DNA from 4 places in the Micromonospora sp. M61 genome. Region 4 is predicted to be linked to each of the others. Evidence: riboswitches for the same ligand, from Rfam matches in the RefSeq annotation. Region 4 holds a riboswitch; each other region holds the start of a gene.
What was found. A riboswitch is a leader RNA that binds a small molecule or an ion and turns the genes downstream of it on or off. The one in region 4 is predicted to bind cyclic di-AMP.
Positions count from the first base shown of each region.

Region 1: linked by a shared signal. The riboswitch ahead of KBX34_RS34280 (NlpC/P60 family protein) and the one ahead of KBX34_RS28885 (coiled-coil domain-containing protein) in region 4 are both predicted to bind cyclic di-AMP.
Region 2: linked by a shared signal. The riboswitch ahead of KBX34_RS11680 (C39 family peptidase) and the one ahead of KBX34_RS28885 (coiled-coil domain-containing protein) in region 4 are both predicted to bind cyclic di-AMP.
Region 3: linked by a shared signal. The riboswitch ahead of KBX34_RS27495 (transglycosylase family protein) and the one ahead of KBX34_RS28885 (coiled-coil domain-containing protein) in region 4 are both predicted to bind cyclic di-AMP.

Region 1 is NZ_JAGPYA010000029.1:701-5,531, forward strand. It holds gene dcd (dCTP deaminase) at 1-545, shown strand, start outside; gene KBX34_RS34280 (NlpC/P60 family protein) at 621-1,661, opposite strand; cyclic di-AMP (ydaO/yuaA leader) riboswitch at 1,675-1,810, opposite strand; gene KBX34_RS18065 (peptidoglycan recognition family protein) at 2,062-4,026, shown strand; gene KBX34_RS18070 (C40 family peptidase) at 4,081-4,831, opposite strand, start outside.
Region 2 is NZ_JAGPYA010000016.1:134-4,964, reverse strand. It holds gene KBX34_RS11695 (acyltransferase) at 1-346, shown strand, start outside; gene KBX34_RS11690 (hypothetical protein) at 447-797, shown strand; gene KBX34_RS11685 (hypothetical protein) at 930-1,700, shown strand; cyclic di-AMP (ydaO/yuaA leader) riboswitch at 1,985-2,126, shown strand; gene KBX34_RS11680 (C39 family peptidase) at 2,359-3,213, shown strand; gene KBX34_RS11675 (alpha/beta fold hydrolase) at 3,347-4,099, shown strand; partial or broken gene KBX34_RS11670 (polysaccharide pyruvyl transferase family protein) at 4,127-4,831, opposite strand, start outside.
Region 3 is NZ_JAGPYA010000063.1:32,015-36,845, reverse strand. It holds gene KBX34_RS27510 (VOC family protein) at 1-345, shown strand, start outside; gene dinB (DNA polymerase IV) at 403-1,590, shown strand; gene KBX34_RS27500 (hypothetical protein) at 1,714-2,085, shown strand; gene KBX34_RS27495 (transglycosylase family protein) at 2,210-2,881, opposite strand; cyclic di-AMP (ydaO/yuaA leader) riboswitch at 2,882-3,054, opposite strand; gene KBX34_RS27490 (ThuA domain-containing protein) at 3,209-3,871, opposite strand; gene KBX34_RS27485 (helix-turn-helix transcriptional regulator) at 3,937-4,272, shown strand; gene KBX34_RS27480 (nitroreductase family protein) at 4,269-4,831, shown strand, end outside.
Region 4 is NZ_JAGPYA010000071.1:24,044-28,874, forward strand. It holds gene KBX34_RS28875 (AAA family ATPase) at 1-611, shown strand, start outside; gene KBX34_RS28880 (cation diffusion facilitator family transporter) at 719-1,636, shown strand; cyclic di-AMP (ydaO/yuaA leader) riboswitch at 1,750-1,881, shown strand; gene KBX34_RS28885 (coiled-coil domain-containing protein) at 1,887-2,951, shown strand; gene KBX34_RS28890 (hypothetical protein) at 3,117-3,617, shown strand; gene KBX34_RS28895 (SRPBCC family protein) at 3,642-4,109, opposite strand; gene KBX34_RS28900 (PfkB family carbohydrate kinase) at 4,305-4,831, shown strand, end outside.

The DNA.
Region 1 (4,831 bases), on a different contig from region 4:
TCAAGGCCGGCACGCTGGGCCTGGAGCCGTTCGAGCCCACCCTGGTCCAACCCTCCAGCATCGACGTCCGACTCGACCGGCTGTTCCGGGTCTTCAACAACCACCTCTACACGCACATCGATCCGGCGATGCAGCAGGACGACCTGACCTCTTCGGTCGAGGTGCCCGACGGGGAGCCGTTCGTGCTGCACCCGGGCGAGTTCGTGCTGGCCTCGACGCTGGAGGTCATCTCGCTGGGCGACCAGCTCGCCGGCCGACTGGAGGGTAAGAGCTCCCTGGGCCGGCTCGGGCTGCTCACGCACTCCACCGCCGGCTTCATCGACCCGGGGTTCTCCGGTCACGTGACGCTGGAGCTCTCCAACGTGGCGAACCTGCCGATCACCCTCTGGCCGGGCATGAAGATCGGGCAGCTCTGCATCTTCCGGCTCTCCTCGCCGGCCGAGCACCCGTACGGCTCGGCGGTCTACGGCTCGCGCTACCAGGGCCAGCGGGGTCCGACGCCCAGCCGCGCCTGGCAGCACTGGCGCACCTGGCCCACCCGCTGACGGGCTGAGGCACCACGGTCAGACGACGAGGGCCCGCCGCGACCGATCGCGACGGGCCCTCCTGGTCACCCAGGATCAGCCTGGGCGGCCGTAGCTGTGGATCGGGCCGTCGCCGACCTTCTTCATCTTGACCGGTTGGCCGGCCTGCGAGGCGTGCACGACCCAGCCGTTGCCGACGTACATGCCGACGTGGTGGATGTCGCTGTAGTAGAAGACCAGGTCGCCGGGGCGCAGGTCGGCCTTGCTGACGTCCTTGGTGACGCGGCTCTGCTGGGCGGCGTTGTGCGGCAACGACACCCCGGCCTTCGCCCATGCGGCCAGCATCAGCCCGGAGCAGTCGTACGAGTTCGGGCCCTCGGCACCCCACACGTAGGGCTTGCCGATCTGCGCGCAGGCGAACTTGACCGCCGTGCCCGCAGCGCCGCCGGGATAGCTGCCGGGGCAGGGCGCCGGACGCAGCGGACCGCCGCCCCCGTTGCCGTACACCTTGAGGCGCAGCTTCTGCAGCCGGTCGATCTCCTCGTTGATCTGCTTCTTCTTGGCCGCCAACTGGGCCTCGGTGCGGGCCAGCTGGGCCACCATCTCGTCCAGCGGCGCCTTCTGCGCGGCCAGCTCGTCGCGCAGGTCGGCGACCTCGCGTACGTCCTGCTGCTGGTTGTGCGCGAACCGGTCGAGCATTTCGAGCTGGCTGACCACCTCGCTGGGTGACCGGCTGCCGAGCATCGCGTTGACGGTCGAGACGGTCTCGCCCTTGTACGCGCGCACGGCCAGCGCGCTGACCTTGTCCATCGCGGCGTCGACCTGCCGCTCGAGCGGGGCGATGCGGGCGGCCAGCGCGTCCGCCTGCTTGCGCTTGACGGCGAGGTCGGCCCGGGTGGCGTTGTGCCGTTCGATGATCGGTTCGAGTGTGTTCCAGTCCGCGTCGATCTGGCGCTCGATCTCGGCGACGGACGGGTCGGCGTGGGCGGCCGTGGCGCTGCCCGTCAGGACGACGGCGACGCCGACCAGTGCGGCGAGAGCGGTGGTGAAGCGGGACCAGCGTGGGCGCGGCACGATCGGCGTCGGGACGGCGAATGCCGACCGCTCGGACGACGGCCGCGGGGCATGGAGTGCCACCGGGGTTCCGTACTCCTTCTTCCTGACCGCCTACCGGGTTAGCTGACGGGTTCGGGCGGGAAGTCGGCGCCCTACCGCAGTGGCTGCGGATTCACCCCGAGGGACGTGGGTCCCCGGTTCGCTCGGAAACGACTCGGCGGTGTCGGTCCGTTACCGCCCGGGATGGGCGGAGCTGCTGTCGGGCCGACAAATGACCAGAGTAGAGACGCCCGTTACCGATCCGCAACCCGTACGGCCGTGACACTCCGTACCGATTGGGTGGGGGTCACCGACCGTGTGTGAAGAATTCTTTCTGAACAAGTAGATAGATGGAAAGGTATTGACGCGGACTCTCCAGCGGCGCGATGGTGACCTGACCTCTACCCGCGAGAATCTAGGGGGTTCGATGCACCATCCAACCGTGTCGGCCGGCTGGCGCGCGCTGCTCGCCACGACCGTCGTCGCCGCCGCGAGCGCGGTGCCACTCTCCACGGCCGCCAACGCCGCACCCACCGCCGATCGCCAGCAGCAGTACGCCGCCGCGGCGACCGAGTACGGCGTGCCGACGGGCGTGCTGCTCGGCGTCTCCTATCTGGAGTCCCGCTGGGACAGCAACGCCGGCACACCGAGCACGAGCGGCGGCTACGGCCCGATGCACCTGACCGATGCCCGCCACGTTGCCGCTCTACCCGGGCGCGGCCACCACGACGCCGGCGCCGAGGACCCACGCGGTGACGACTCCCGGCCCTCCCGGGTGCCCGCGCCCCGACCCGTCGAGGCCCCCGCACCGACCGCCGCCGCGTTGCAGACCGTGGACGCGGCGGCCGCACTGACCGGTGCCACCCCCGAGGCGCTGCGCACCGACGCGGCGGTCAACATCCGGGGTGGGGCCGCGTTGCTCAGCGCGTACCAGCGGGAGTTGGGTGCGCCGGTCGGAGCGGACACCGACCCGGCGGCCTGGTACGGGGCGGTGGCCCGCTACGCCGGTGCGGACAGCGCCGACGCCGCCGCGGCCTTCGCCGACGAGGTCTTCACCACCATCGCCGCGGGCGAGTCCCGGATGACCGACGACGGCCAGCGGATCACCCTGCCGGCGCGCGCGGTTCAGCCCGAGCGCTCCTGGTTGGACCGGCTGGGCCTGCGCCGGTTGGCCCGCCCGGACGGGCTGGAGTGCCCGCGCACCATCTCCTGCGAGTGGATCCCGGCACCCTACGAGGCGTTCGGCGACGGGGACTACGGCAACCACGACCTCTCCGACCGGCCCGCCCGGCAGAAGATCGAGTACATCGTCATCCACGACACCGAGGCGAGCTGGGCGACGACCCTGAAACTCGTCCAGGACCCGACGTACGTGAGCTGGCACTACTCGCTGCGCTCGGTCGACGGGCACATCGCCCAGCACGTCAAGACCAAGGACGTCGGCTGGCACGCGGGCAACTGGTACGTCAACGCCAAGTCGATCGGTCTCGAACACGAGGGCTTCGCCGCGCAGGGCACCTGGTACACGGAGGCGATGTACCGGACCTCGGCGAAACTGGTGCGGCACCTGGCGCTGCGGTTGGGCATCCCGCTGGACCGCCAGCACATCATCGGCCACGACAACGTGCCCGGCACCGTCGCCTCGACCGTGCGGGGGATGCATTGGGACCCGGGCCCGTACTGGGACTGGACGCACTACTTCGACCTGCTGCACGCACCTCGGCTGGACACCGGCACCCCGGCCACCGGGCTGGTCCGGATCGACCCGGACTACGCCACCAACCAGCCGGCGTTCACCGGATGCGTCACCGTGGGCGTCCCGTGCGCGCCGCGCGGCTCCTCGTCGGTGGTGCTGCGGAGCGCACCGTCCGAGAACGCGCCGCTGGTCAACGACATCGCGCTCCGACCGGACGGCACCCCGAACACGATGGCCGTGTCGGACCACGGGGCCCGGGCATCAGCCGGGCAGACGTACGCGCTCGCCGGACGGCAGGGCGACTGGACCGCCATCTGGTACCTCGGGCAGCGGGCCTGGTTCCACAACCCGGCGTCCGCGCCGACCGCCAGTTGGACCGTCGGCGTCGTGGCCACGCCGAAGCCCGGTCGGACGACCATCCCCGTGTACGGAAGGGCGTACCCGGAGCAGGCGGCGTACCCGGACGGGGTGCCCTACCAGACGATCTCGCCGTTGCAGTACACCCTGGCCGCCGGACAGCGGTACGCAGTCGGCGCGGTGCTGGCCGGCGAGTACTACCGGGCCAGCACGTTCGACGGCTCGTCGCCGGGCGACTGGACGGTGATCCGCGGCAAGAACCGCTACGCGCAGATCCAGTTCGGCCACCGCATCATGTACGTCGATCTCGCTGACGTGCAGTTGCTGCCCTCCCCGGTGGGCGCGCCCCGCTGACGAACAACGACGGCCCCCGGTCGGTGACCGGGGGCCGTCAGTGCGTGATCTGGATCAGCCAGGTCTGCGGAACCCGGCGACCGGCATGGTGTTGATGCTGGACACCTGCACCGGTTTGCCGGCACGTGGCGCGTGCACCATCTGGTTGTTACCCAGATAGAGCCCGACGTGACTCAGCCCGGAGAAGAAGAAGACCAGGTCACCGGGGCGAGCATCAGCTCGCGCAACCGCCTTGCCCTCGTTCCACTGGTCACCGGTGTGGTGGGTCAGGGAGATCCCGGCCGCCTTGTAGGCGTACTGGGTCAGCCCCGAGCAGTCGAACGAGTTCGGGCCGGTGGCACCCCAGACGTACGGCTTGCCGACCTTGCCGCAGGCGGTCTTGATCGCGGTGCGGGCGGCCTCGCTGACCACTCCGTTGATGGTCGGGCAGGCCGCGGTCTTTACCGTGGTCTTGGGCATCGACGCCTCGAGCTGCTTGATCTCGGCGTCGATCTGCTTCTTCTTGGCCGCCAGGTCGTTCTGCTGCTTGGTCTGGGTGACGATCAGCTCGTCCAGCTTCTGCTTCTCGCCGTCGTACTTGGCCCGCACGGCCAGCACGCCCTCGACCTCCTTGCGCTCCTGCGCGGCCAGCCGATCGAGCACGGTGAGCTGCTCGGCGAGCGTGTCCGGCTTGACGCTGACCAGCAGCGAGCCGATGTCGTGCGACGGTCCGGAGATGTAGTAGCGGGAGGCGAGGTCGCCGACCCGGTTGAGCGCCAGCTCGCTCTGGAGCGCCAGCGGCTCGATCTTCTTCTGCAGGCCCGCC
Region 2 (4,831 bases), on a different contig from region 4:
GGTGCACGTGCTGGTGATGACGAGCGTGCTGCGCTGGAGCGGTGACTGGGGGACGGGCTTCCAGGGCTGGCGTGGCCCCGTCGCGGTGCTCGGCTTCCTACTGGTGAACCTGGTCCTCGCCGGGCTGCTGCACCGCTTCGTCGAGACCCCGATGATGCGCCGGCTCGCTCCACGCCGCCCGGCCCGCCAGGTGGCCGTCCCTCAGCAACGCACCGCCAGTATTGAAGTCAACGGCCGCGAAGACCGCACCGCCGATGCCGTCGGGACCCAGGCCCAGGCCGGCGAAGCTGCCGTCGGCGACGTCGAGCAGGCCAGCAGTCGATCGACGTACGTCGACTTGCGCTGAGGCGTCCGCACTGGTCAGCGCGGTCGGCGCGGTCGGCGCGGCGTACGCCGACACGCCCGTGGTCGATGCGCCCGGCCCGGCGTGACGGTAGCGTGGGGGCGTGCTTCCGGTCGCGTTCACCTGTCCCCTGTGGTGGGTGGCGCGCTGGGCGACACGGGTGCTGACCAGCCTCGCCGTCGTCGCGGCCCTGGCGCTTGGCGCAGGCCCGGCCTCGGCCGCCGCGCCAACGCCGACCGCCGCGGCAACGCCGACCGCCGCGCCGACGCCGACCGTGCACGCGGCCCCTGCGGTCGCTGAGGGAGCCGCCGAGAAGGCCTTCCCGGTCTGCTCAGTCGACTCGCACCCGGCCGTGGTGGCCGGAGTGCCGCTGGTGTGCGCGGCCAGGTCTGAACGGCTGCCCCTCGTGGACGGTCCGAGGAGCTGGGCGCCCCGGGCTCCACCCGGGCGCTGATCCACCGGGACGAGCGTCCCGTCGCCGCGCCCTGTCGATCCACCCGTCCCGCACCTCGCCGATCCGTGGCCCACCGTGGCCCGGTGGCCGGTGGGGCTCCCACCGCATTGTTCTCTCCCCGAGGTGCCGACCATGGAGACCGTCGTCTTCTACCAGTTCGTGACCGAGGTGCCGCAGGCCGCCGCCATCTGGTCAGCCCTGTTCCTGCTGGCACTGGGCGTACTCGTCGTGCTGGCCGCCCGCCCCGAGCGGGACCGGCCAACGGACGACCCGGCCCCGGCGGCGCCCACCGCCCGGGAGTTGGCTGAGGCCGAGGCCGTCGACCTGCGCCGGTACGCCGAGGAAGTGGCCGTCGCCGCGGCCGGCGCGGGGCAGAACGCCCGGCGGCGACGGGCTTCCTGGCTGACCGCTCAGGAGGAGATGGAGCGGGCCTGGGGCGGTTACGACGAGGCGGACGCGGCGGCGCGTCGCTTCGCGGGGGCCGGGGCGCTGCCCACCCCGCATACCCCCCGCACCCCCGCCGAGTACGCCTCCCGGGAGCGCTACCTGCATCGCGCGGCGGCGGCGGCGCACTGGCGGGGCGACCTGACCATGGCGCAGTTCGGCGACGTGTTCGGGCACCGGCACGGTTGGGATCCCCGGCGGCACCCGGTCGAGCAGGAGGTGCTGCTGAGCCGGGCGATCCGGGACGCGAGGCTGGCCGACTACCAGGCCGCAGCCACCCGGGAGCGGGCCGCCTGGCGGGACGCGGAACTGGCCGCCGAGTCGGCCCGCACTCTCGCCGAGGAGGCGTACGCGGCAGCGGCCCGGCTGCGGCCGAACCCGGTACCCGCCCGCCGGGCGGCTACCCGGGCGTTCCGTCCCGCCCTCGTGGCACGTTGGCGCCCGGCTCGCGCGGGTTGAGCCCGATCCGTTATGTGAGCCCGGTCATGTCAATGGCGAATCGGGCGTCGGGCACGATTGGCTCGATTGTCCCCGTGATTGTGGCCGCATAATCGGCGACCTGTCCGGTTGTCGCCCGTTGGCGTCACCGTAACCGCTTGTCCCATCGAGTCACGTCATCGGCAATACGCGCAGAAATTGTCGCGCCGATTGGGGTTTACGCAGGTGAACCCGGCTTGGCAGGGTGAGAGCCGGCCAGTACTGTCGTCCCGTCCGGTGCGGTAACCGTTCGCAAGAGGCGACGCCGCGCCGACCCGCTCAATCGTGATCTACGAACCGGGGACCCATCAGTAAGTCCGGGGTGAATCCGCGAGCCACGGCCCGCGGTAGGGCGATCTTCCCGCCCGAATCCGTCAGCTAACCCGGTAGGCGGTGTCGGAAGGAGTTCCATCCTCGTGCAGCACCTTTCCACCCCTCGGTTGTTCCTTCGCCTCCACGGCGTAGCGGTGCCCCCGCTCATTCGTCCAGTGACGGTGAGCTGACCCCCCGGGTCATCGCCTAACCGCCCGGCCGCGCCGGGCGTTCCCCTGAGCGGTTCACCATCCGCGGACCATCGTCCGCGCGCTGGCGCCTGCCCGGATGCCGGTCCGGCCCCGGTGTGCCGCTCTCCCCCCGATCCGTGGAGGACCCCGTGAAGCACACCCTGAAGCGTCAGCTCCGCCGCCTCACCACCGAGCGTCCGTACCAGATCGTTGTCGCCTCCGCCGCGGCCCTCGCCATCGCCACCACCAGCGGCGCCCTGGTCACCAGCGCCGACGACGCCCCGGCCAGCCAGCACACCGCGACCACTGTCGCCGAGATGCGCAGCGACACCGCTGCCTCCCGCAGCGAGGCGCGCGATGCGTCCCCCTCGGCCAGCACCGCACCGACCACCGCCGCCCCCGCGCCGGCCACCAGTGCCGCGTCGCCCGCAGCCAAGGCCAGCAGCAACCCGGACCTGACCCGTAAGCCGGAGCGGCCGAAGCCGCCGGCGACCAAGGTGCTCGACTACGACTACGAGGCGCAGAACACGTACTACAACTGCGGCCCGGCTGCCACCCGCAACGCTCTCAGCGCCGCCGGAATCGACCGCACCCAGAACGAGCTCGGCGCCGAGTTGGGCACCACCGAGATGGGCACCAACTCGGCCCTGGACACCACCCGGGTGCTCAACGCCGAGGTGAAGGGCTCCCCGTACCGGACCCGGATGTTCGCCGGCGCGCCCAGCCCGGCCCAGATGGACCAGCTCCAAGCTGACGTCGTCAAGGCCATCACCGACGGCCGTGGCGTGGTCGCCAACGTCGTCGGTGACGCCACCGACACCAACGGCGGCTGGCACTCCTACGGCGGCGGGCACTACATCGCCGTGGTGGGTTACAAGGACAACGGCCGGACCGTGCGAATCGCCGACTCGGCCAACGCGGCCGACCCGTCGTACTGGATCACCACGATCGACCTGGCCAACTGGATCGCCAGCCGGGGCTACTCCGCCTGACCCAGGCACGTTGACCGCTTCGGGCGCCGTCCCCCACAAGGGGCCGGCGCCCGCGGCGTCTTCACCGAGCGGTCAGGCCTGCGCCGCATCGACGACCCTCGTACCTGGTCGCGAACCGTGGGAGACTGCGGCCGTGGTGGATGAATCAGGTGGCCGGGCAGGCCGTGGGCCGATCCTGTTGCTGCTGCACGGGATGGGGGCGACCGGGGACGTCTGGCTGCCCTGGGCCCCACTGCTGAAGCAGCACTGGCCCGGGCGGTGGCTGGCACCGGACCTTGCCGGTCACGGCTGGTCGGCCCCGCTGCCGTCGTACTCCTTTGATGGGTTCGCCGGCCGGATCGCCCACGGCCTGGTCGCCGACGACCGGATCGTCGTGCTCGGGCACTCGCTGGGCGGGGTGGTCGGCCTGGCGTTGGCCGCCCGCGCCGCCGGGATGCCGGTGGAAGCGGTGGTCGGGCTGGGCATCAAGGCGGTCTGGTCACCCGACGAGCTGACCCGCGCGGCCGAGCTCGCCGCGCGCCCGGTGAGCTGGTTCGCCAGCCGCACCGAGGCGGCCCGCCGCTACCTGCGCGTCTCCGGGTTGGTCGGCCTGGTCCCGCCGGATCATCCGGTGGTGGACGCCGGGTTGCGTCAGGTCGACGGCCGGTGGCGCCTCGCCATGGACCCGACAGCCTTCGGCGTCGGCGAGCCAGACCTGGCCCCGTTGCTGGCGGCGACCGACGTGCCGGTGGTGCTGGCCCGTGGCGAGCACGACCCGATGGTCACCGACGAGCAGCTAAGGGCGTACGGCGTACCGGTCGTCACGCTGCCCGGTCTCGGCCACAACGCACACGTGGAGGACCCGGCTGCCGTGCTGGCGCTGCTCGACCCGTACCGACGCGGGTGAGCTGGATGAAGCGGACGCGGTGGCTGGTCACCTGGCTCCGAGCATCCGGCGGACCCGGCCGGCGACGGCCTGCTTGACCCGCACGCGCAGTGACCGCGCGTGGAGGGTATTGACCTCTGTCTGGAGCGTCCGGGTTTCGTCCCGCAGCCACTGGATGCGCGTCAGCAACTCCTCGGGAGAGTAGGCGGAGACCGGCCGGACCGCAGGTGGGTAGACGGTCTGGCGGACCTGCTCGTCGAAGCGGGTGGCGCTGTCTCCGTCGGCGAACGAGAGGCCGAGGTCGTGCTTGGCGAGGAACGCGGTGATCCGTGCGAAGCGCTCCTTGTGGCCCTCGTTCAGGGCCGTGTAGTCGGCTTCCGCATAGAGTTGGGCAGCGTCGACGTCGGCCGGCGCATCGCGCAACAACCGGTGCGGGATGTCGAAGTATCGGGCCAGCTCCAGGGTGCGCGAGTCGTGCGCCAGCAGATAGCCGGGGATGCCCGAGATCAGCGCCGTGATGGTGCCGTGGATCCGGGTGCCGAAGGCGAAGTCGAACCCGGAGAGATAGTCCATCCAGGGCCACGGGTCCATGAACATCCGCACCTTGTCCTCGACGAAGAGCGGGTGCGAGGTGTGGATCGGCATGTCGGCGGTCTTGCCCCGCAGCTTCGGCGCGTCGCCGTAGAGCAGGGTGCCGAGGGTGTAGAGGTCCTGTGCCACGTAGCGCAGGTTCGGGTAGCGCTGGTGGTGGTG
Region 3 (4,831 bases), on a different contig from region 4:
CCGCCCGGAGACTTCGAGTCGTGGGAGCAGGCGCTGGACGCGATGGGGGTCCCGCCGGAGAACCGCAACGACGCCTCAGCGGTGGTCGACCCCGAGGGTGTGCGACCGCGCCTGTTCTTCCAGCGGGTGCCCGAGCCCAAGCGGGTGAAGAATCGCGTACACCTCGATGTGCGGGCCGCTCCCGGGCTCACGGGTGACGAGCGGATGGCGGCGCTGGAGGCGGAGGCGGAACGACTCGCCGCATACGGCGCCACCCGACTCAGTCGCCACGAGCCCGCTCCCCCACTGGGTGCCGGTCACCTCGTCATGGCCGACCCGGAGGGCAACGAGTTCTGCCTCGACTGATCGGGCGTTCGCCCAGCTCATTGCAGAGATGGCCACCTGCCATGCGAACATGTGTACGTGTCGCCCGGCGCCAGCATCCTGCACGCCGACCTGGACGCCTTCTACGCGTCGGTCGAGCAGCGTGACGACCCGCGCCTGCGGGGGCGGCCGGTGATCGTCGGCGGCGGCGTGGTCCTCGCGGCCAGTTACGAGGCGAAGGCGCGAGGCGTACGCAGCGCGATGGGTGGTCAGCAGGCGCGCCGCCTCTGTCCGGACGCGATCGTGGTGCCGCCCCGGATGTCGGCGTACACGGCGGCGAGCCGGGCGGTCTTCGAGATCTTCCGGCAGACCACGCCACTGGTCGAGGGGCTGTCCATCGACGAGGCGTTCCTGGACGTGGGTGGCCTGTGGCGGCTGGTCGGGTCGCCGGCCGAGATCGCCGAGCGGCTGCGCCGGGAGGTTCGTGAACGGGTCCACCTGCCGATCACGGTGGGTGTGGCCCGCACGAAGTTCCTGGCGAAGGTGGCCAGCGGGGTGGCGAAGCCGGACGGTCTGCTGGTGGTCGCACCGGACGCCGAGTTGGCGTTCCTGCACCCACTGCCGGTCGAGCGGTTGTGGGGCGTCGGCCCGGTCACCTCAGCGAAGCTGCGGGAACGCCGGATCCGTACGGTCGGTGAGGTGGCCCGGCTCGGTGAGGCCGCCCTGGTGTCGCTGCTCGGGTCGGGCGCCGGCAGGCACCTGCACGCCTTGGCGCACAACCGCGATCCTCGCTCGGTGCAGGTCGGCCGGCGGCGCGGCTCGATGGGCGCGCAGCATGCGCTGAGCCGCACCCCGCATGCCCCGGCGGAGCTGGATGCCATCCTCGCCGGCCTGGTCGACCGGGTCAGCCGCCGCATGCGGGCGGCGGGGCGGTCCGGTCGCACCGTGGTGTTGCGGCTGCGCTTCGGCGACTACACCCGGGCCACTCGCTCGCACACCATCGGCAAGGCGACCGCCGACACGACGCCGCTGCTCGCCGCCGCGCGCGCGTTGCTGCGAGCCGCGCTGACCGAGATCGATCGTCGTGGTGTCACACTGATCGGTGTCTCAGTGGGCAACCTGGACGACAACCCCGTGCAACCGGAGCTGCCGTTTCACCGCGATCCGGGCGCTGAGTTGGACGCTGCGGTGGACGCGGTCCGCGACCGGTTCGGCTCAGCGGCGCTGACCCGAGCGGTCCTGCTCGGCCGGGAGCCGGGCGTCGAGATGCCGCTGCTGCCGGATTGACCGATCTGCGTGCGGCGTCCCGGCGACCGCTGCGACCGGAGACACATCACAGCAGGTCGGCGGTTTAACCGGCGGCTGACGGGTGACCCTTGTGGGGTACAGCCTGACAAGGGGGGACCCACAATGTCCGACGACGACACCAGCAACCGGCCGAGTCGCACTGCCGAGCGGCCGCACGACGTAACCGACCCGCTGCTCTGGCAACTGGCGATCGACGTGCTGAGCGCCCACGAGCCGGACGACGAGGGTCAGTGCCGCAACCTTCAGTGCGCCGGGCAGTCCTGGCCGTGCGCGGCCCGCGCCGGCGCGGAGCAGTCGATGCGACTGGCCCGCAGCACACCCGCCCCGGTCGAGATGACCACCGACGGCGGCGACAACGAGGAGGGCGGCACGGGCTGGTCCGGGGAGGGCAGCGCACCGGCGCCCCGCTGGGGCTGGAACGCCGGCCCGGTCGCGTCGCACCGAGGGTCGAAGGCATCCGCCTCCGCGGCGTGACGGCTTCCCCCGGGGTACGGGCGCTCGGGCTGATCGCACCACACGTACGAACGCTCGGCCGGTGACCCGGCCGAGCGTTCGTGTGTCATCCGTCAGAGGCTGAGCCGCTGACGCGGGAAGACCGTCAGAGGCTGAGCCGCTGACCCGGGAAGATCAGGCCCGGGTCGGCCCCGATCAGCTGCCGGTTGTGCTCGTAGAGCGCCTGCCAACCGCCGGTCACCCGGTGGCTGTCGGCGATCTCCGACAGGGTGTCGCCCGGCTTGACCAGGTACGTCTGGCCGCCCGTGGTCGGCGCGGTGCGCTCGTGGTTGCGGGTCGCCGGCTGCTCCCGCCGCGAGGGCCGCTCCTGCTGCTCGGTGGGCTTCGCCGTGGACTTCGCGGTGGGCTTCTGCGTGGACTTCGTCGACGGCTTCGTGGCGGAGCCGCCGGACGAGCCGCCCTTCTTGCCGCAGGTCGGCCACGCGCCGATGCCCTGCCCGTCGAGCACCTTCTCGGCGATGGCGATCTGCTCGCCGCGGCTGGCCAGGTCGGCACGGGCGGCGTACTTCTTGCCACCGTAGCCGGCCCAGGTGCTCTGGGAGAACTGCAGGCCACCGTAGTAGCCGTTGCCGGTGTTGATCTTCCAGTTACCGCCGGACTCGCACTTGGCGATCGCGTCCCAGTTGACCGCGGCCTGCGCGGGGGCGGCCGGGCCGAAGAGGGCGACAGCACCGGTGACCGCACCGACGGCCAGGGTGCCGACGGCGAGACGGCGGGTGGTGACCCGTCGGTGACGGGGCGTGTAGACAGACGTCATGTGAACTTCCTCCACGCCGGCGAGGTGAGCTGTCGGGTTCGGGCCGAGGAGCCCGGCCGCACGATGGCGGCTTCACCCCGAGGTGACGTGCACCGAGGAACGTTTGGGTCCCCCGCTCCTGCCCGGGTGACTGGGTTCCACCGACCGGGGGCAGGATTTGGCGTTGCCGGCCGTGGTGTCCGCAGTGGCGAACCCGACCGACGTTAGGCACGGTCGGTGACTATCGCCCAACCCCTGTGAAGTTCTTCACCGGGGTACGCGGGGCGTCACTCGCAGCGGTTGCGGGCGGGTGGTCAGTGTGCAGTGACCACCGTGGACCGTTGCGGATCAGATGCGGTGACGGAGCCAGAGCACGATGCGCCGCAGCAGCTCGACGTGCCCCGGCGACTCGTACGACCGGGCGTCGTGACCGAGTGCGTTGTAGACGATCCGGCTGCTCCCGGCCGTGCGCGCCCAGACGAGCGGGTGGGTGTCGCCGCCCTCGTCGTGGACGTAGAGAGTCTCGACGTCGACGCCGTCGAGCAACTCCAGGTCGGTGTAGCGCTCGTCGTGCACCTCGAAGTCCACGAGACCGGTAGTGATCGGGTGCTCGATGTCGGTGCGTCGGATGAGGCTGGTTCCGATCGGCGGGTGGAAGGTCCGACCGTGGTCCCAGGCGGCGCCGACCGTGGACCGCCAGGTCGCGAGCTGGGGAAACGCGATCGTCGCGCTGTGCGTGGCGAGCAGGCTGCCGCCACGGGCCAGGAAGGCGTCGAGGACGCGGCCGAACTCCTCGTCCTGCGGGATCGGGGCCGTGCGGTCGGCGCTGGCGTTCACCACCAGGAGGCGGGCGCCGTCGAGTGCGGCCGCGAGTTGGTCGACGGTGGTCACGATCGCCACCGGGCCCGCGTCGCCGACGAGCTTGGCGATCGCCGCGCTGGTCTCGGACAACGGGTGCCAGGGATCGGCGTGCGGGCCCTCCCCGCTGAAGATCACTGTGTCGACCGGCATGACCGTGCTCCGCTCATCATTTGGACGATTTTCGAAATCACGAAATCAAAGCTAGCATGGCGTCCATGAGAGCCCTGCATCATCCCGATCTCGCCTCGGTCGACCTCGCCACCGTGCTCGGCGCCCTCGCCGACCCGGTGCGCCTGAGTGTCGTACGACAGTTGGCGCAGGCCGGTGGGGTCGTCTGCGGGAAGTTCGACGCGTTGTCCGAGGTGAGCATGTCCACGCTGTCGCATCACCTGAAGGTGCTGCGGGCAGCCGGCGTCCTCCGCGTCACGCCCAACGGCAGCTTCCGCAGACACGAACTGCGCGCGGACGACATCAATGACCGCTTTCCCGGGCTCCTTCCCGCGGTCATCGCCAACCTCGACCTGACCGAACGAGTGGGAGTTCCCGCATGAGCGACACCAGACCGGCCGGGCAGAGCGGGCCGCGCACACTGGGCCTGTCCGCCGACGAGGTCCTGAGCACGACCCGCGCCGTCCGCAAGCGTCTCGACCTGGGACGCCCGGTCCCCCGCGACGTGATCGAGGACTGCCTGCGCATCGCGCTTCAGGCCCCCAGCGGCCGCAACAGGCAACGCTGGGACTTCATCTTCGTCGAGGATCCGCAGACCCGGGCCGCCGTCGCCCGACTGTGGCGACTCGGGCTGATGGCACCGCCACCCGCGTCGGGCGGCACCGGGCCGGCCTTCAGCCGGATGGACTTCGCCTCCGAGCAGTGGGGCCGGATCGCCGGCAGCCTGCAACACCTGGCGGATCACCTGCACGAGGTGCCGCTGCTGCTCATCCCCTGCCTGCGGGTCGAGTCCCGCGCCGAGCTGGCCAGCGTGCGCGGGCAGGCCGGGGCCTGGGGTTCGGTCATCCCGGCGCTCTGGAGCTTCATGCTGGCCGCCCGGGAACGCGGGCTCGGCACCGCGTGGACCACGAGCCATCTCAGCTACGAAAGGGAGATGGCAGA
Region 4 (4,831 bases):
ACGAGGCGCAGGACGTCTCACCGATGCAGTGGCGGATGGTCGGTCGACGTGGCCGTCTGGCCTCCTGGACGGTGGTCGGCGACCCCGCCCAGACCGCGTGGACCGGGGACCCCGACGAGCTGGACCGGGCCCGGGACCAGGCGCTGGGTCGGCGCAAGCGGCACGATTTCACGCTCACCACCAACTACCGCAACTCCTCGGAGATCTTCGCGGTGGCGGCGGCGGAGATCCGCCGGCTCTATCCTGACCTGCCGCTGCCGACCGCGGTCCGCTCCACCGGGGTCGACCCGGTCGAGCTGGTGGTGCCCCCGAGCGGGTTGGAGACCGCGACAGTGGAGGCGGCCGCCGGCCTGCTGGCCGAGGTGGAGGGCACCGTCGGCGTGATCACGCCGGTTCCCCGCCGCGACGAGGTCGCCGGCTGGGTCGCCGCACTCGGCGCGCCGAGGCTCCAGGTGGTCACCAGCCTGGAGGCCAAGGGCATGGAGTACGACGGGGTCGTCCTGGTCGCCCCGAGCGAGATCCGGGCGGATCCGGGTGCCGGGGTGCGCACCCTGTACGTGGCGCTCTCCCGGGCCACGCAGCGCCTCACCACCATCGACCCGACCGGCTGATCCGTGCTGGCGAGCCGCCGGCGAGAGTTGCCGCCCCTACACTTGCATACATAGCGATGTGAACATACATTTGACCGGGTCCCGGCTGGCGGCGGAGGGTGGTTCTCGTGGGCGCAGGTCATGACCACCACCACGGGTCCGTCGCCAATGCCGCACACCAGCACCGGGGCCGCCTCTGGGCGGCATTCGGGCTGCTCGCCACCCTGATGGTGGTCGAGGCGGTAGCCGCCCTGCACACCGGCTCGCTCGCCCTGCTCTCCGACGCCGGGCACATGTTCACCGACGTGCTCGGCATCGGGATGGCGCTCGCCGCGATCACCGCGACCCGGCGGGCCACCGGCGACCCGCAGCGCACCTTCGGGCTCTACCGACTCGAGGTGCTCGCCGCGCTGGCCAACGCCGTCCTGCTCTCCGGCGTCGCGATCTACGTGGTGATCGAGGCGATCCGCCGCTTCGGCGACCCGCACGAGGTCATCGCCGGCCCGATGCTCGCGGTGGCCGTGCTCGGCCTGCTCGCCAACATCGCCGCCTTCGCCCTGCTCCGCGCCGGAGCCCGGGAGAGCATCAACCTTCAGGGTGCCTACCTGGAGGTGCTCGGCGACCTGCTCGGCTCGGTCGGCGTGATCGGCGCCGCACTGCTCATCACCGTCACCGACTGGTGGTGGGCCGACCCGCTGGTCGCCGTCGCCATCGGCGTGTTCATCCTCCCGCGCACCTGGCGGCTGGCACGGGCTGCCGTCCGCATCCTGGTGCAGGCCGCCCCGGAGCACCTCCAAGTGACCGCCGTGCACGACCGACTGGCCGCGGTCCCCGGTGTGGTCGAGGTGCACGACCTGCACGTCTGGACGCTCACCTCCGGCATGGACGTGGCCTCCGCACACCTGACCATGGCACCCGGGGCGGAGGTCGGCGCGGTGCTCACCGCCGCGCGTACGGCCCTGCACGACGACTTCCGGATCGAGCACGCGACGTTGCAGATCGAGCCGGGCGCCGCCTCGGGAGCGTGTGGCTCGATCGAGTGGTGACAGCAGCCTCTCGTGACGACGCACGCACCGTCCGTCACATTGGCTGCAGCCACCCCACCGGCACCGGTAGGCTCGGTCCCGGCCTCCACCAGGCGGCGCCCTCCCGGCGCCGGTGGTGGTCGCCGCCTAATCGCCCGCGAGGGCGAACCGGGGAACCACGTACCTGGGGTGCATCCGCGTCAGCGGTAGGGATCTTCCGTCCCGAACCCGTCAGCTAACCCGGTCGGCGGCTGACGGAAGGACATGCACAGTGGCACCAGCACGACCACCCGCCGCCCGACTGGCGGCCCTGATCGTCGCGATGTTCGCCCTCGGCGTCGCGCTCCCGGCCGGCACCGCCTCGGCCGCTCCACCGACCGGCCTGCGGGCCGCCGCCCCCGACTCCGACGAGGAGGGTGGCACCCCCGCGCTGCGAGCCCAACTCGAGGCGGCCAGCAAGGGCTACCTGGACGCGAAGCGCGCCCTGGCCGCCTCGGTGCAGCGGCAGCAGCAGCTCACCACCCAACTGAAGACCATCGAGGTCGAGCTCAACCAACGCAGCGGCAAGGTCGGCGAGATCGCCGGCGTCGCGTACCGCACCGGCCGGCTCAGCGCGATGTCGGCGCTGCTCAACAGCGACAGCCCGGAAGGCTTCATGGACCGGGCAGCCGCACTGGACGCGGTGGCCGCCAACGAGGACCGGGTGCTGCGCGACCTGCTCAGCAGCAAGGACCAGGCCAACCGCACCCAGGTCGCCCTGAACGGTGAGATCAACGAGCAGCGCAAGCAGGTCGCGGTGATGGCCAAGCGCAAGGAGCAGGCCGAACGGGCCTTGACGGTGGCCACCACCCCCAAGCCGCAGCCCGCCGCCGACACCGACTCCAACCGGGGCACCTCCGCCGCCAACGCGAAGGCCGCGCCGCGCAACTCCGACGGCTCCTGGCCGTCGGAGACGTGCAGCGTCAACGACCCCACGCCGGCCAGCGGCTGCATCACCCCGCGCACCCTGCACGCCCTCAACCAGGCCAAGGCGGCCGGCTTCACCCGGTACGTCTCCTGCCACCGACCCAGCGGCTCCGGCGAACACCCGAAGGGCCGGGCCTGCGACTTCGCGGCCCAGACGGGCGGCTTCGGCGGCGACGCCACCGGCGGCGACAAGACGTACGGCAACAACCTGGCCGCGTACTTCATCCGCAACGCCGACCGGCTCGCCGTGCTGTACGTGATCTGGTACAGGCAGATCTGGCTGCCCAGCAGCGGATGGAAGTCCTACAGCGGGGCGGGTGGCGACCCGTCCAGCGACCACACCAACCACGTGCACCTGTCGGTCTACTGATCCGGCCGTTCCCCAAAGTGTGTGATGCCTGTGAGTCATCAAGATGACTCACAGGCATCACGTTCGTCCGGGCAGCGCTGTCCGACCGGGCTACGTCGCCGGGCGTACCCCTGATGTCGTCGCTCGTCGGACGACCCGGCGGCGGTCGGCGGGCAGCATCGCGGTATGCCTCGGATCCCACCCAGCGCCCGCAAGGGGCTGCTCACCCTGCACCTGGTCACCTCGCTGGGCTGGCTCGGCGCCGACCTGGTGCTGCTCACCCTCGGCATCGCCGTGCAGCGTGGCGCCGACCCTGCGGTGCTCTACCCGGTCGGCGCGCTGGTCGGCACCGTCCTGTTCGCGCCGCTGAGCGTCCTGGTCTGGCTCATCGGTGTCGCCAGCTCGCTGCTCACTCCGTGGGGCCTGCTGCGCTACCGGTGGGTGGTGGTCAAGCTGGTGCTCACCACGGTGATGGTCGGGCTGGTGCTGTTCCTGCTCACCCCGAATCTGCGGCACGCCGGAGCGGTGGGCGCCGCCCTGCCCGCACGGGACCGCGCCGACCTGGTGATCGCCCCCGCGGTGTCGACCAGCCTGATGATCATCGCGACGGTGCTGTCCACGTACAAGCCGTGGGGACGGCGTCCCGCCGCCCAGCCCGCACTGGCGGGCCGCGCCCGCAACCGGTGACCCCACTGCCGTCCCGCGCTCGGGTCAGGCTGGGGGCGGCGGGTCACCGGTGCGGTCGAGGGCAGCGCCGAGGCGGGTGGCCAGGGCGAGGTGGGCGGCCCGGGCCTGACGGAACGCGTACCGGAACAGCGGGGTCGGCGCGGTCAGGGTGATGTCGACGTCGATCCGGGTCAGGCCGTCCGGCTCGGGGCGCAGCCGGGTGTGGTTACGCACGGTGGTGGCGGGCCACTGGCGGGCCACCATGACGATCTCGTCGTCCTCGCTGATCAGCACGTCCGCGTGGTAGGTGGTCCGGAAGCGCAGCGGGCCGGCCGCCAGCCGGTCGTTGATCGTGTAGCTGGCCTGCGCACCGGGTCGGGGCGGCAGTCGGCGGACCCGGACGATCAACGGGTGCAGCTCACCCTGCCGGGTCAGGTCGCTGAGCAGCGCCGCCGCCTCGGCCGGCGAACACCGGGCCTGCACGGTGTAGCTGAAGGTATCGCTGCTGAGCACACCGTCTCCCGCCGTCGATGGTCGCACGATCGTCCCGTACCGATGTCTGGCTGGCAATGTCCGAGGGCCGGCCCGGGCCGGCCCGATGACACGCCCAGTCACCGTTTGGCGCATTAAGGTCGTTCAGTGAGGAATCACCCGACCGCGCTGGAGGCGGACATCATGAACGGCGACGATCCGGTGAGCGGGCACGTGATGGTCTTCGCGCCCACTCCACAGCTGACCGTGACCGTCGACCAGCCGAACGACCACCCCGAACTGCACCTGCACCCCGGCGGGCAGGGCGTCTGGCAGGCCCGGATGGTGATGTCGCTCGGTGTCGAGGTGGTGCTCTGCGCCGCCCTCGGCGGCGAGATCGGCCAGGTGCTGGAGCCGCTGCTGGTCAGTGAGGGCGTGGACCTCAAGGCGGTGGCCCGTGATTCCGGCAGCGGCGGGTACGTGCACGACCGCCGGGACGGCTCCCGGCAGGAGATCGCCGACGTGCCCGGTCAGCCGTTGAGCCGACACGAACTCGACGAGCTGTACAACCTGGCCCTCGGCGAGGGCCTGTCGGCCGCGGTGAGCATCCTCAGCGGGCCGAACGAGCCGTGGCTCGTGCCTGCCGACCTGTACCGACGCTTCGCCGCCGATCTCAGCGCCAACGGCGGTCGGGTGGTGGTCGACCTCTCCGGCGATCACCTCGGGTCGGCGCTGGAGGGCGGCGTCTTCTTCCTCAAGGTGAG